Geminicoccus roseus DSM 18922: one gene and its partner. The protein of the gene in region 1 interacts with the protein of each later gene in a pairwise test. Links are inferred from orthologs where the notes say so. Each region holds a gene or a part of one and is shown in the gene's direction. Other genes may lie near its edges. The genes, in order: GEMRO_RS0119975 and GEMRO_RS0114035.

Region 1 (6,920 bases):
GGGGCCGATCACCGCCAATGTCTGGTGGGGCATCCCGTTCTTCGCGATCACCATCCTGGCGGCGTTGCAGTCGATCCCCAACGAGATGTACGAGGCCGCCGCCATCGACGGCGCCGGCACCTGGGCGCGCTTTCGCCACGTCACCATTGCCTACCTGATCCCGACCGTGGCGATCACCATCCTGCTCCGCACCATCTGGATCGCCAATTTCGGCGACCTGATCGTGGTGATGACCGGGGGGGGACCTGCCGGGCAGACCCAGATCCTGCCCTCCTACATCTTCACCATCGCCTTTCGGAAGCTGGACTTCGGCTATGCCTCGGCCTTGTCCATGGTGCTGCTGGGCCTCCTTTTCCTCTACGCGATCTTGATCCTGGAAATGCGCAAGCGGCTGCGGAGCGCCTTTTGATGACCCGTTTCCTGCCGACCCGGAGCCGTTGCTGATGGTGGTCGCCGGCGCCTCGCCCTTCGCCCGCCGCTTCGGCACGGTCTTCCATCGCCTGGCCCTGGCGCTCTACGTGCTGGCGGCGCTGTTCCCGCTCTACTGGCTGATCAAGATCGCGGTCACCCCCACCGACCTCCTGTTCGGCGAGGGCATCCGGCTGTGGCCGAGCCGGGCGACCTTGGACAATTTCGGCGAGGTGCTGGGGGCCACCGACTTTCCCTGGTACTTCGCGAACTCGGTGATCGTCTCGTTCGGCACGGCCATCGGGGTGACGCTGGCGGCCAGCCTGTCCGGCTACGCCCTGTCCCGCTTCACCTTCCGGGCCAAGGCCCCCGTCCTGTTCTTTTTGCTGCTGACCCAGATCTTCCCGCTCGTGATGCTGATCGCGCCGATCTACCGGCTGATGACGCCGCTCGGCCTGGTCGACAGCCTGACCGGGCTGATCCTGGTCTACACCGCCTACAACGCCCCGTTCGCCACCTTCCTGATGCAGAGCTTCTTCGAGGGCATCCCCAAGGAGCTGGAGGAGGCGGCGATGATCGACGGCTGCACCCGCTTCCAGTCGCTGCGCCGGGTGATCCTGCCGCTCACCCTGCCGGGCATGGGCGCCACCCTGGGCTTCGTGTTCACCGCGGCCTGGTCGGAACTTCTGTTCGCCCTGATGCTGATCTCGTCCGAGACCAAGATGACCTTCCCGGTGGGCCTGCTCACCTTCGTGTCGAAGTTCTCGGTGGACTGGGGGCAGATGACCGCGGCGGCGGTGCTGGCGCTGATCCCGGCCTGTTTGTTCTTCGCGCTGATCCAGCGCTACCTGGTGCAGGGGCTGACCGCCGGCGCCGTCAAAGGCTGACCGGAAGGACCTCAATACTCGCCCTGGTTGACTGCTTCGGTTCCGGATGCCTCGCCGTTGAAATCAACCGCCACGTTGTCGGTTACCGACCCGGCGCAGGATATTGTCCACCAGACTGGTGGAATTATTTTTTTCTTTTCTCGTGCCCGGGTTCGTTGCTAATCATTTTGTATATTTAATCCGGCTCGGGGGGAACCGATGCCATTTTCGAACGTTGCACCGCACCAATTGGCGCTGGCCGAGGCGCCCGACGCAGATCTCGCCCGCCTCGCCTCCCTGCTCGACCAGGTCGACCGGCTCTCCCTGCAGATCACCCATGCCGGCGCCGCGGTGCGCTCCCTGGTCATCGGCCGGCGCTCCGGCCTGGACGCGGCAGCACCCGCCGCTGCCCAGCCGTCCTGCGACAAGGCGATGATCCCCTCTTGACGTCCGGGCCCAGGCAGGCTGCCTGCGCCCCATGCTCGACCTGAACGACATCACCCTGCGAATCGCCGGCCGCGTCCTCCTGGAGGGCGCCAGCCTGCACATGCCCGCCAACCGCCGCTTCGGCCTGGTCGGCCGCAACGGCACCGGCAAGACCTCCCTGTTCCGCCTGCTCACCGGCGAATGGCACGTGGATGCCGGCGAGGTCCGCCTGCAGCCCGGCATCCGCGTCGGCATCGTCGCCCAGGAGGCGCCGGGCGGCTCCACCACGCCCATGCAGGCGGTGCTCGCCGCCGACAAGGAGCGCCACGCGCTGATGCAGGAGCGCGCCACCGCCACCGACGGCCTGCGCATCGCCGAGGTCGAGAACCGCCTGCTCGAGATCCAGGCCGACGCCGCCCCCGCCCGGGCCGCGATCATCCTGAAAGGCCTGGGCTTCGACGAGGAGATGCAGGCCCGCCCGCTCTCCGCGTTTTCCGGCGGCTGGCGGATGCGCGTGGCTCTCGCCGGCGTCCTGTTCGCCGAGCCCGACCTCCTGCTCCTGGACGAGCCCACCAACCACCTGGACCTGGAAGCCACCCTCTGGCTGACCGAGCACCTGGCGAAGTACCCGCGCTCGCTGCTGCTGATCAGCCACGACCGCGACCTGCTGGACGCCGTGCCGGAGCGCATCGTCCATCTGGAAAACCAGAAGCTCACCACCTGGACCGGCGGCTTCACCCAGTTCCGCCGCCAGTTCGCCGAGCAGCGCGAGCTGCGCGAGAAGATGCGCGCCAAGCAGCTGGAGCGAAGAGCCCACCTGCAAAGCTTCGTCGACCGCTTCCGCGCCAAGGCCACCAAGGCCCGCCAGGCCCAGTCGCGCCTGAAGATGCTGGAAAAGATGCCGGTCCTGGACGCCGAGGCGATGGAGCCGGACGTCGTCTTCGACTTCCCCCAGCCCGAGCCCCCGCCCCCGCCCTTGATCACCATGGACCGGGCCGCCGTCGGCTACGACTCCAAGATCATCCTGAGCGGCCTGTCCTTGCGCATCGATCCCGACGACCGCATCGCGCTGATCGGCGCCAACGGCAACGGCAAGTCGACCTTCGCCAAGCTCCTGGCCGACCGCCTCCAGCCGATGTCCGGCGAGCTCACCCGCGCCCGCGGCCTGAAGGTCGGCTTCTTCGCCCAGCACCAGATCGAGGACCTGACCCCCGACGCGGACGCCATCGCCCACCTGCGCCGCCTCCTGCCCGACACCCCGGAACAGAAGCTGCGCTCCCGTCTCGCCCGCTTCGGCCTGAACCAGGACAAGGCGATCACGCCCGCGAAGAACCTGTCCGGCGGCGAAAAGGCCCGCCTCAACCTCGCCATGATCACCTGCCACGACCCGCAGTTCCTGATCCTGGACGAGCCCACCAACCACCTGGACATCGACAGCCGCGAGGCCCTGATCGAGGCCATCAACGAGTTCCCCGGCGCCGTGGTCCTGGTCTCCCACGACCGCCACCTCCTGGAACTCACTGCCGACCGCCTCTGGCTGGTCGGCAACGGCCGCGTCACCCCCTTCGACGGCGACATCGACGACTACCGCCAGCAGATGCTCTCCGAGCGCGCCAACAACCAGAAAACCCCCACCCCCACCCAACAGCCCGCCCCGCCCAAGCGCACCCAGAACGAACGCCGCCAGAAACTCGCCCCACTGCGCCAGGAAGCCGCCAAGCTGGAACGCCTGATCGAGCGCATCCAGGCGGCGATCGCGGAGATCGACGCCAAGATGGCGGACCCGAAGAGCTACATGAAGGGGCTGGACCTGGAGGGGCTGGGGAAGAAGAAGGCGGAATATCTGGACGGGCTGGCGAAGGCGGAGGGGAAGTGGTTGGAGATGCTGGAGGAGATTGAGGGGATTGAGATAAATTGAACAACAGCCCTCATCAGATACTCAACTAGAATCTTGATCAAGCATCTTATGGAGAGACGCAATCCGATCGCTCTTCATTTAAAAAGCCTTTCAAGGAGCTGCCGAAGTTCGGTGCACGCTTGAATGGGCGCCTTTTCGAAGAAATCGGCTAGTTCGATATTTTGCTTTCCGGCGTTGGGCGGCGTCCTTCTTCGCACATCGACATGGGCCCACTCATGCTCGACATACAAGTGGCCAACATCTGAATCAAATACAAGTCTCCACCAATCCTCATCATTCATGACTGGCCCCCTAACTCTCTTGTAAAGCTCTTTTTTCGATAGTGGCATAGGCATCTTTCCCATTAGCACATAACTAGAGAGCTCTTTGTAGCAACCAAAAGCGTTATTAATTAAAATATGCACAAGCGATGTTAAAAAGAAATGAATTGCCCATAACATACGCTGCAGTTATTTATTTGATTGTTATCATTAGAACAACAGAAATAATGCAGTTAAATTTGCACCTCACTAATTGACAATACTATTCATTGTTGTCGAAATATGGCTCGATAAGAATGAATTGCATCTCGTTTCTTGCTCCAGTAGTAGCACAAACTGTAACTTGTGACACACATAGCACTAACTGTTCGCCCTACACATACTGCAGCAGCATTACTGTCATTTTTTTTACTTATAACAAGATTCCGCCGAAAATCGGCAGCATCATCCCAACTACCTGCAATCAACGCGCTAAAGCCATTCCGATACGGGTGGACGAACTCAGAGAGGTATTCATATAAATCATGATAAAATGCTTCTTGATTCGTACCTTTCAATGCAGCGTCGAGGCTTTTGATCGTCTTAAAAGCGTCCCGAGGACGCAACGCTTCCACAATGTCTCGCGACTTGGCACCCCAGATTGATCTAAGCATAATCTTCTCAATTACGTCTTCATATTCGACAATATGTTTGTGAACCAATTTATTGTTACATGCATTCTGCAAGGCGGATGCGACGATAGAAATCTCTTGTGAGGCCACCACAACTAACTCAATTAGGTTTCGCGCGTTCGCGGCAGCCGGCACAAGTCTGTCGCTTTGCAGGTCGGCTAAAATGGATAGTATAAGTTGATCCGCGCGGTATACAACGAGAGTTATGTACGCGTGAAGAAAGTGGGCAACATCACCCCAAATCCGCCGATTTTTGTCAAATACATTAATGTTGCTTTCAAGGATCTTTTTCAGAGATGCAGGGGTATCTAAAGATACCATTGCAGAATCTGGAAAGGATTCTACCGTCCTATATAATTCTTCGACATAAAATTTCCCATGCTTAATCATCATTCTATCGACTGATAAATATCGACTCATTGAGAGATTCGGAGGTAGTGCATAGCTCACGGGATGATTCCTCCAGAGAATAACTCAATGAATTTGAGTTAGCCTACCCGAATACAAGACCCACCTATTGATGTTCGTATATGGTATCAATAGCGACCAGAATACTTCGCCTAGACGCCTCACTCCACTATCATCTGACGCTGAAGCGACTTCTACGTCCGGTTCGCCAGAGCGAACACTGCACTTCCAGCGAAAACTGCAAGCAAGCTAAGGGCGCTGGAGGCAAGCACGCCATCCCCGAATATCCCTAAAAGGGTTACCGCAGCTACCCACGTACATAGGACGGCTGCTGGACCGGAGGCCTTCATGTTCATTGATATGTTCTTGAGGAACTCCATTGTGGTTTCCGCTGCTAATGCCCAGGCATATCCGTATATTCGTTGTTGATGTTTCGCAAGGATCGCCAAGGCGCAGAATCAAGGTCAACGACTTTCCTGCCAGTCAACTCGCCGCACGCAATTGGCAGGTCGCCCCAGCCTTCACTACGGAAATGGGGTCAGGTCTTGCGTTCGCGCACCTTCCCGCTCCGGGAAGATTCACAAGGCATAGGGCGCCTGCACCCCTGGATCGTCCGTCGGGAAAGAAACTGCGGCAGGCCTTCTGCTCAGGCAGGAATTCCGAACGGTACACTCCCGTACCTTCCACCTACAGAAGCGCGGAATGGGGTCAGGTCTTGCATTCACGCACCTTCCCGCCCGAGAAGGTTGCTCAACATAGCTTGCCCGCCCCTCGGATCGTTCGCTGGGAGCCAGCGTAAGACGCGACAACGTCAATCGCCTGCACGCCAAGCACTGGAGCGGCAGGGGCCGACCACAGGACGCCGTCAACCCCTGCCGCTATTGCGCCCCCTGGCCCGGCGGAAGCGGCCGTTTCCGGCCGCCCGCCCAAGCCTCCGCGGATTGACCAGGCAGCGGCGTTCGAGCAAACGTCTCCCGCCCAAAATCACCAGAGCCATACGCGTGTCTTCCAACGTCATCGTGTCGCCCTACGCGTCGGAGGATGCCCCCGCCTGTGCGGAAGTCTTCGAACGCGCCTGGAATGCCGGACATCCGTATGCCCCTCGCTGGATCGGGCTCGACGCGTTCAAGAACGCGATCATGGGCCGAAGCGTCCTGGTTGCGCGAACGGAGCAAGGCCGGATCGTCGGCTTTGCCGGCGTCGAAGTGCCGGACTCGTTCATCCAGCACCTCTACGTCGACCCAGGCTTTGCCCGCCAGGGCATCGGCCGCAAGCTGCTGCAGGCGGCCGTCGAACTCGCGGGCGGGCAAGCCACGCTCAAGTGCCAGCGGAAGAATGCCGGCGCCCTCAGGTTCTACCGGCGCGAGGGTTGGACAGAGGGAGAAGAGGGCGGCGATGGTGATGAACGGTGGGTGCGCATGAGGAGCCCGCGCCTGGATGTCCCGTAGGTTCTCCTGAGGATTGATGCCGCCTGCGCGTTCGCGGCAAAGGGGTCCGTGCCTCTTGCATCAGCCCCAGCCCTCCCGCTGCCTCCACCCCGGAAGCGTGCTCAGCGGCCTGAGGCACCCGCCGCGCACCCTGCCCAGATCGACCCTGGCCGCTCCTGGCTCAAGCCTCGACAGGCCAAACTCCAGCGGCGCGCCACCGCGGCCCGCCAGGAGCAGACAGCGTCCCTCATGGTCGCCCTCCATCTCGCGGCATCCCCCACCCGGCCCAACCACCAACAGCCCCCAACCCAGCCACCATGTGCCCCGGCGACCCGATCCCCCGCGACGGAACCGGCCCGGCACCAGGCCGTTCGGCAGGCTGAAACACGCCCACAAGCGGGCCCGGGCGCCGCTCCGCTCCTGGCTGCCGGAACTGGCTGCTCCCCCCATCCCGCCGCCAGCCACGGCCCATCCCCCGGAGACCGGCCCGCCCGACCGCGTCGTGCAGCAAGGCTGGAGATGACCATGGCAATCCA
Region 2 (7,441 bases), 1.2 Mb from region 1 along the record:
CCTGGACGTGGGCGGCGGCGCCACCAAGGAGCGGGTCACCGCGGCCTTCAAGCTGCTGCTGTCCGACCCGAACGTCGAGGGCGTGCTGGTCAACATCTTCGGCGGGATCATGCGCTGCGACGTGATCGCCGAGGGCGTGGTGGCCGCCGCGCGCGAGGTCAATCTCACCGTTCCCCTGGTGGTTCGCCTCGAGGGAACCAATGTAGAGCTCGGCAAGAAGATCCTCGCCGAATCCGGTCTGCCGATCACGCCCGCCGACGACCTGGCGGACGCTGCGAAGAAGATCGTCGAAGCCGTGCGGAGCACCCACTGATGTCGGTCCTGGTTCATTCCAACACCAAGGTGATCTGTCAGGGCTTCACCGGCGCGCAGGGGACCTTCCACTCCGAGCAGGCGATCGCCTACGGCACCCAGATGGTCGGCGGCGTGACTCCCGGCAAGGGCGGCGAGACCCATCTGGGCCTGCCGGTGTTCGACACGGTCCGTCAGGCCCGCGAGGCGACCGGCTGCGACGCCTCGGTGATCTACGTGCCGGCCCCGTTCGCCGCCGATGCGATCCTGGAGGCCATCGACGCCGAAGTGCCGCTGGTGGTCTGCATCACCGAGGGCATCCCGGTGATGGACATGGTCAAGGTCAAGCGGGCCTTGGTCGGCTCCAGCTCGCGCCTGATCGGCCCGAACTGCCCGGGCGTGATCACCCCTGGCCAGTGCAAGATCGGCATCATGCCGGGCCACATCCACATGCCCGGCAAGATCGGCATCGTGTCCCGCTCGGGCACCCTCACCTATGAGGCGGTCGCCCAGACCACTGCCGCCAATCTTGGCCAGACCTCCTGCGTCGGCATCGGCGGCGACCCGGTCAAGGGCACCGAGTTCATCGACGTCCTGGAGATGTTCATCCAGGACGACGCCACCGAGGGCGTGATCATGATCGGCGAGATCGGCGGGTCGGCCGAGGAGGAAGCCGCCGAGTACTGGCAGCAGTCCGGCTGCAAGAAGCCGATCGTCGGCTTCATCGCCGGGCGCACCGCACCTCCGGGCCGGCGCATGGGCCATGCCGGCGCGATCATCTCCGGCGGCAAGGGCGACGCCGAGAGCAAGATCGCGGCGATGCGTGCCGCGGGCATCACGATCGCGGATCATCCGGCAGCGCTCGGTCAGGCAATGCTCGCCGCGATGGGCGGCGGCGCGTAAACGCCTTGTCAACGTCTGGAATGTAGGAAAGTGAAACGGGGCAGGAAGCGGACCGGCCGCTTCCTGTGGGGTTTCCAGGGAACGCGAGATGGCGAAGCGTCAGGAACTAGAGCAGACCTCGTTCCTGTATGGCGGTAACGGGTCGTTCATCGAGGAGCTGTACGGGCGGTATCTCGCCGATCCGACCTCCATCGATGCCTCCTGGCGGTCCTATTTCGAGGACCTGGGCGCGGAGACGAGCGCGCTCTACCGGCAGGCCAAGGCGGCGCTGGAGCCCCGCCAGGCCCGGCCGCGCGCCTATGGCGTTCCGGCCAACCTGGACCTCCCCTCGCTTGGGGACGACGCCACCCGGACGCTGATCCGCGACCACCTGCGGGTGATCATGCTGATCCGCGCCTACCGGGTGCGCGGCCACCTGCAGGCCGAGCTCGATCCGCTGGGCCTGAGCCGGCGTGCCCAGCACGCCGAGCTCGACCCCAAGACCTACGGCTTCACCGAGGCCGATCTGGACCGCACCTTCTTCCTGGACATGGTGCTGGGCCGCGAGCAGGCGACCCTGCGCGAGATCCTGGAGATCCTGAACCGGACCTATGCCGGCAAGATCGGCATTGAGTTCCTCCACATCCAGGATCCCGAGCAGAAGGCCTGGATCCAGGCGCGCATCGAGGCGCCGGGCGGCATCCTGGACACCCCGCCGGTCGACAAGCGCGAACTCCTGGAGCAGCTCACCGTCGCCGAGGGCTTCGAGCAGTTCCTCCACGTCAAGTTCCCCGGCACCAAGCGCTTCGGCCTGGACGGCAGCGAATCGGCGGTGCCGGCGCTGGAGGCGATCATCCGCACCTCGGTCGAGCTGGGCGTGCAGGAGATCGTGCTGGGCATGCCGCATCGCGGCCGCCTGAACGTGCTCGCCAACGTGATGGGCAAGCCCTACACGGCGATCTTCTCCGAGTTCCAGGGCCAGCCCGCCATCGACGAGGTGCTGGGCTCGGGCGACGTGAAGTACCACCTGGGCACCTCCACCGATCGCCTGTTCGAGGACGGCAGGTCCGTCCACCTGTCGCTCACCCCCAACCCGTCGCACCTGGAAGCGGTCGACCCGGTGGTGATCGGCAAGGTCCGCGCCAAGCAGCGCCTCCTGGGCGACGCCGACCGCTCCAAGGTCATGGGTATCCTGATGCACGGCGACGCCGCGTTCGCCGGCCAGGGCGTGGTCCATGAATGCCTGGAGATGTCCGAGCTGAAGGGCTTTCGGACCGGCGGCACCATCCACCTGATCATCAACAACCAGATCGGCTTCACCACCAGCCCGGCCTACGCCCGCACCTCGCCCTATCCCTCGGACGTGGCGCGCGGCATCCAGGCGCCGATCTTCCACGTGAACGGCGACGATCCGGTCGCGGTCTGCCAGGTGTCGCGCCTGGCCGCCGAGTTCCGGCAGAAGTTCAAGAAGGACGTGGTGATCGACATGTGGTGCTACCGGCGCCACGGTCACAACGAGGGCGACGAGCCGGCCTTCACCCAGCCGCTGATGTACCGCAGCATCGCCCAGCACCCGACCACCCGGCAGCTGTTCGCCCGCCGCCTGGAAGAGGAGAAGATCGTCGACGCCGCCGAGGCGCAGGCGATCCTGGAGACCTTCCAGAAGCAGCTGGACGGCGCGCACGAGGCCGGGCGGACCTACAAGTCCAACAAGGCCGACTGGCTGGAAGGGGCGTGGAAGGGCCTGCGCAAGGCGCCCGAGGCCTATGAGCGCGGCAAGACCGGCGTCTCCACCGACCGCCTGCGCGAACTCGGCCTCAAGTTCACCGACCTGCCCGAAAGCCTGAACATCCATCCGCGCCTCAAGCGCGTGATCGGGGCCAGGCGCAAGGCGATCGAGACCAGCTCGGGCATCGACTGGGCCACCGCCGAGCATCTGGCGTTCGCGTCGCTGCTGGTGGAGGGCTTCCCGGTCCGCCTGTCCGGGCAGGATGTCGGCCGCGGCACCTTCAGCCAGCGCCATGCCACGATCTACGACCAGACCACCGAGGACCGCTACGTCCCCCTGGACAACCTGTCCCCGGACCAGGCGCCGTTCGAGGTGGTCGACAGCTTCCTGTCGGAAGAGGGCGTGCTCGGCTTCGAGTACGGCTACTCCCTGTCCGATCCGGACTGCCTGACCCTGTGGGAGGCCCAGTTCGGCGACTTTGCCAACGGCGCCCAGGTCTATTTCGACCAGTTCATCGCCTCGGCCGAAAGCAAGTGGCTGCGGATGTCGGGCCTGGTCGTGATGCTGCCGCACGGCATGGAGGGCCAGGGGCCCGAGCACAGCTCGGCCCGCATCGAGCGCTTCCTGCAGCTGTTCGCCGAGGACAACATCCAGATCGTCAACGTGACGACCCCGGCCAACCATTTCCACGTGCTGCGCCGCCAGCTCTGCCGCGACTTCCGCAAGCCCCTGATCCTGATGGATCCGAAGTCCCTGCTCCGCCACAAGCGCTGCGTCAGCACGCTGGAGGACATGGGCCAGGACACCACCTTCCACCGGGTCATGTACGACCGCCCGCCCTCGCCGGCCGACGATCTGGTCGAGCGGGTGATCCTGTGCTCGGGCAAGGTGTTCTACGACCTGGAAGCGCAGCGCGAGGAGCTCGGCCTCACCGACAAGATCGCGCTGGTCCGCCTGGAGCAGCTGGCGCCCTTCCCCGAGGACGCGGTGCTGCGCGAGATGCAGCGCTACCCGACCTCGGCCAAGTTCGTCTGGTGCCAGGAGGAATCGCGCAACATGGGCGCCTGGTTCTTCGTGATGCCGCGCATCGAGAACCTGATGGAGAGCCTGGGCGTGCCGCAGCGGCGCCTCGCCTATGCCGGGCGCAAGCCGTCGGCTTCGCCGGCCACGGGCTCCCTGTCGCAGCACGAGCGCGAGCAGAAGGCCCTGGTCTCCGAGGCGCTGCTTGGCTGATCGGGTTTTGCCAGGGCGGCACCCGGCGGGTCGCTATGGGTTGGTGAAGGGTGCGCGGCGGTCGGCAGGGCGCGCCCTTGGATGTTGGGGACGGAAGGAAGTGCGATGAGCGTCGAGATCCGGGTGCCGAAGCTCGGCGAATCGGTAAGTGAGGCCACGATCGCGAAGTGGCTGAAGAAGGTGGGCGACAGCGTGGCGGTCGACGAGCCGCTGGTGGAGCTGGAGACCGACAAGGTCAACCTCGAGGTCCCCTCCCCGGTGGCGGGCGTGCTGGCCGAGATCGTCGCCGAGGAAGGCACCGATGTCGCCGTTGATTCGATGCTGGGCTCGATCACCGAAGGCGGTGCCGGTGCGGCGCCCGCGACCGACGGCAAGGCGGCGGCTCCGGTGATCGAGGCCAAGGAGCCGGCCGCGCCGCAGGGTGCCGCCGCCGCCATGGCCAAGCCGGCGACCCCGGAGCGGAGCCCGGCGGCTGCCGCCGCGGGCAGCGGCGCCGATCAGGCCGGCCCGGCCGCGCGCAAGCTCGCCGGCGAGGCCGGCATCGACCTGGCCTCGGTGCCGCCCTCCGGTCCCAAGGGCAACGTGACCAAGGGCGACGTCCAGGCGGCGGCCGCGGCACCCAAGCCCTCTGCCCCGGCGGCGGCCCCGGCCGCGGCTGCGGGATCGCGCTCCGGCCGCGAGGAGCGGGTCCGGATGACCCGCCTGCGCAAGCGGATCGCCGAGCGCCTGAAGGAGGCGCAGAACACCGCCGCCATGCTCACGACCTTCAACGAGGTCGACATGGGCGCGGTCATGGCGCTGCGCAGCCAGTACCAGGACGTGTTCCAGAAAAAGCACGGCATCAAGCTCGGCTTCATGTCGTTCTTCGTGAAGGCGGTGATCGACGCGCTCAAGGTGTATCCGGCGGTCAATGCCGAGATCGACGGCGACGACGTCGTCTACAAGCACTACTACGACATCGGTGTGGCGGTCTCCACCGAGCAGGGCCTGGTCGTGCCGGTGCTGCGCGACGCCGACACCGCGTCGCTGGCCGGGATCGAGAAGAACATCGCCGACCTCGGCAAGCGCGCCCGCGACGGCAAGCTTGGCATGGAGGACCTGACCGGCGGCACCTTCACCATCACCAATGGCGGCACGTTCGGCTCGCTGATGAGCACGCCGATCATCAACCCGCCGCAGGTGGGCATCCTTGGCATGCACAAGATCCAGCAGCGGCCGATGGTGATGGCCGGCGGCAAGATCGAGGCGCGGCCGATGATGTACATCGCGCTCAGCTACGACCACCGGATCATCGACGGCAAGGAAGCGGTCAGCTTCCTGGTGCGGGTCAAGGAGACCATCGAGGATCCGCAGCGCCTCCTGATCGAGGCGTGATGTGCTGGCCGTCCGCCCCGTCCCGGCGGACGGCCGCACCGCCACATGGCTCCGCCGCCGGCTGCCGCCGGCCGGAGCCTGCGCTCCATGCATGGCTGCAGCCCGGCTGTCCGGACATCCGCCCCGAGGCTGAGCCCCCCATCTAACGATCAGTGCATATCAGGCCGGCCTTTCGGGCGGGCTGCGGGAGAAACAGGATGAGCGAGCCGTACGACGTCGTGGTGGTGGGCGGTGGCCCCGGCGGCTATGTCGGCGCCATCAAGGCCGCCCAGCTCGGCATGAAGGTCGCCTGCGTGGAAAAGCGCGGCCGCCTGGGCGGCACCTGCCTGAACGTCGGCTGCATCCCGTCCAAGGCCCTCCTGCACACCTCGCACCTCTACGAGGAGGCCCAGACCCATTTCGAGAAGATCGGCATCCGCGCCAAGGGCGGGGTCGAGCTCGACCTGGGCGCCATGCTCGACAACAAGGACGACGTCGTCGAGGCCCTGACCAAGGGCATCGAGGGACTCTTCAAGAAGTACAAGGTCGACTACATCAAGGGTGCCGCCACCCTGACCGGCAGCAACGCGATGGACGTGGCGCTGCTGGACGGCGGCAGCCAGCAGGTCGGCGCCAAGAACATCATCCTGGCCACCGGTTCCGACGTGATGCCCCTGCCGGGCGTGGAGCTCGTGGAAGGCCGGGTGGTGGATTCCACCGGGGCGCTCGACCTGGACGAGGTGCCCAAGCACCTGATCGTCATCGGCGGCGGCTATATCGGCCTGGAGCTGGGCACCGTCTGGCGCCGGCTCGGCGCCAAGGTGACGGTCGTGGAGTATCTGGACCGGATCACCCCCGGCATGGACGGCGAGGTCTCCAAGACCTTCCAGCGCATCCTCGCCAAGCAGGGCGTCGCCTTCAAGCTCGGCACCAAGGTGACCGGCGTGGACAGCTCCGGCGAGCTGCTCAAGGTCCATGTCGAGCCGGCCAAGGGCGGCGAGCCGGAAGTGATCGAGGGCGACGTGGTGCTGGTCTCGATCGGCCGGCGTCCCTACACGGAGGGGCTGGGCCTGGAGGCCGCGGGCGTGGCGCTGGACGAGCGCCAGCGGATCTCCACCCATGACGACTTCAGCACCAACGTGCCCGGCATCTACGCCATCGGCGACGCCATCAAGGGCCCGATGCTGGCGCACAAGGCCGAGGAGGAGGGCGTGGCGGTCGCCGAGATCCTCGCCGGGCAGAAGCCGCACATCGACTACAACCTGATCCCGGGCGTGGTGTACACCGATCCCGAGGTGGCGGCGCTGGGCCAGACCGAGGAGCAGCTCAAGGCGGCCGGGGTGGAGTACAAGACCGGCAAGTTCTCGATGATGGCCAACTCGCGTGCCCGTGCGGTCGGCCGGACCGACGGCTTCGTGAAGCTGCTCACCGAGGCCGGGACCGACAAGATCCTGGGCTGCCACATCATCGCCGCCGATGCCGGCACCATGATCAACGAGGTCACGGTCGCCATGGAGTTCGGCGCCAGCGCCGAGGACCTTGCCCGTACCAGCCACCCGCACCCGACCCTGGAAGAAGCGATCAAGGAAGCGGCCCTCGCCAGCTTCGCCAAACCCATTCATATGTAGCCGCGACCGCGTGGCCCGGCCTTCCAACCCGGCGGCCGGGCCATGTCGGCTCTTGGGGTGATTGCCTTGGCGCCCTCGCCCCGCCAACCCGTCCTCGCGGGGGCCGGCCGGCAGCGGCCGCTCCCACCTTGGGCGGTGCCTGTTCTGGACCGGTTGGGGAGTGCAAGCCGTGCGTGTCCTGCTGTTGATCGCCTCGATCCTGCTCGCCCTGCCGGCGTTCGCGGCGCAAAGCCCGGTGGGCCTTTGGCGGATGGACGAGGCCGGCCTGGAACGGGCGGTCGACCAGCTGATCGAGGGCCTGCTGACCCGGATCCCCGAGGAGGAC

What was found.
Region 2: the proteins of GEMRO_RS0119975 (region 1) and GEMRO_RS0114035 interact in binary tests that used the Escherichia coli proteins (3 or more experiments, as listed by UniProt). The link is inferred for Geminicoccus roseus DSM 18922 from one-to-one orthologs.

What each region holds. Positions count from the first base shown.
Region 1 is NZ_KE386572.1:4,008,254-4,015,173, reverse strand. Bases 1,261-4,185 are described here. They hold GEMRO_RS0119975 (ABC-F family ATP-binding cassette domain-containing protein), read left to right. Parts: upstream 1,261-1,752; coding sequence 1,753-3,618; downstream 3,619-4,185. Other genes in these bases: GEMRO_RS34385 (hypothetical protein), read right to left, coding at 4,145-4,185; GEMRO_RS34390 (hypothetical protein), read right to left, coding at 3,693-3,899; GEMRO_RS0119980 (hypothetical protein), read left to right, coding at 1,494-1,721; GEMRO_RS0119985 (carbohydrate ABC transporter permease), read left to right, coding at 1,261-1,295. Also shown: GEMRO_RS0119990 (carbohydrate ABC transporter permease), read left to right, coding at 1-409; more of GEMRO_RS0119985, read left to right, coding at 444-1,260; more of GEMRO_RS34385, read right to left, coding at 4,186-4,999; GEMRO_RS34725 (GNAT family N-acetyltransferase), read left to right, coding at 5,959-6,405; GEMRO_RS30715 (MBL fold metallo-hydrolase), read left to right, coding at 6,910-6,920. UniProt on the Escherichia coli protein: Genetic data indicate it may be involved in ribosome assembly or function.
Region 2 is NZ_KE386572.1:2,781,330-2,788,770, reverse strand. Bases 890-4,335 are described here. They hold GEMRO_RS0114035 (2-oxoglutarate dehydrogenase E1 component), read left to right. Parts: upstream 890-1,282; coding sequence 1,283-4,135; downstream 4,136-4,335. Other genes in these bases: odhB (2-oxoglutarate dehydrogenase complex dihydrolipoyllysine-residue succinyltransferase), read left to right, coding at 4,241-4,335; sucD (succinate--CoA ligase subunit alpha), read left to right, coding at 890-1,194. Also shown: sucC (ADP-forming succinate--CoA ligase subunit beta), read left to right, coding at 1-313; more of sucD, read left to right, coding at 313-889; more of odhB, read left to right, coding at 4,336-5,509; lpdA (dihydrolipoyl dehydrogenase), read left to right, coding at 5,707-7,116; GEMRO_RS0114020 (hypothetical protein), read left to right, coding at 7,286-7,441. UniProt on the Escherichia coli protein: E1 component of the 2-oxoglutarate dehydrogenase (OGDH) complex which catalyzes the decarboxylation of 2-oxoglutarate, the first step in the conversion of 2-oxoglutarate to succinyl-CoA and CO(2).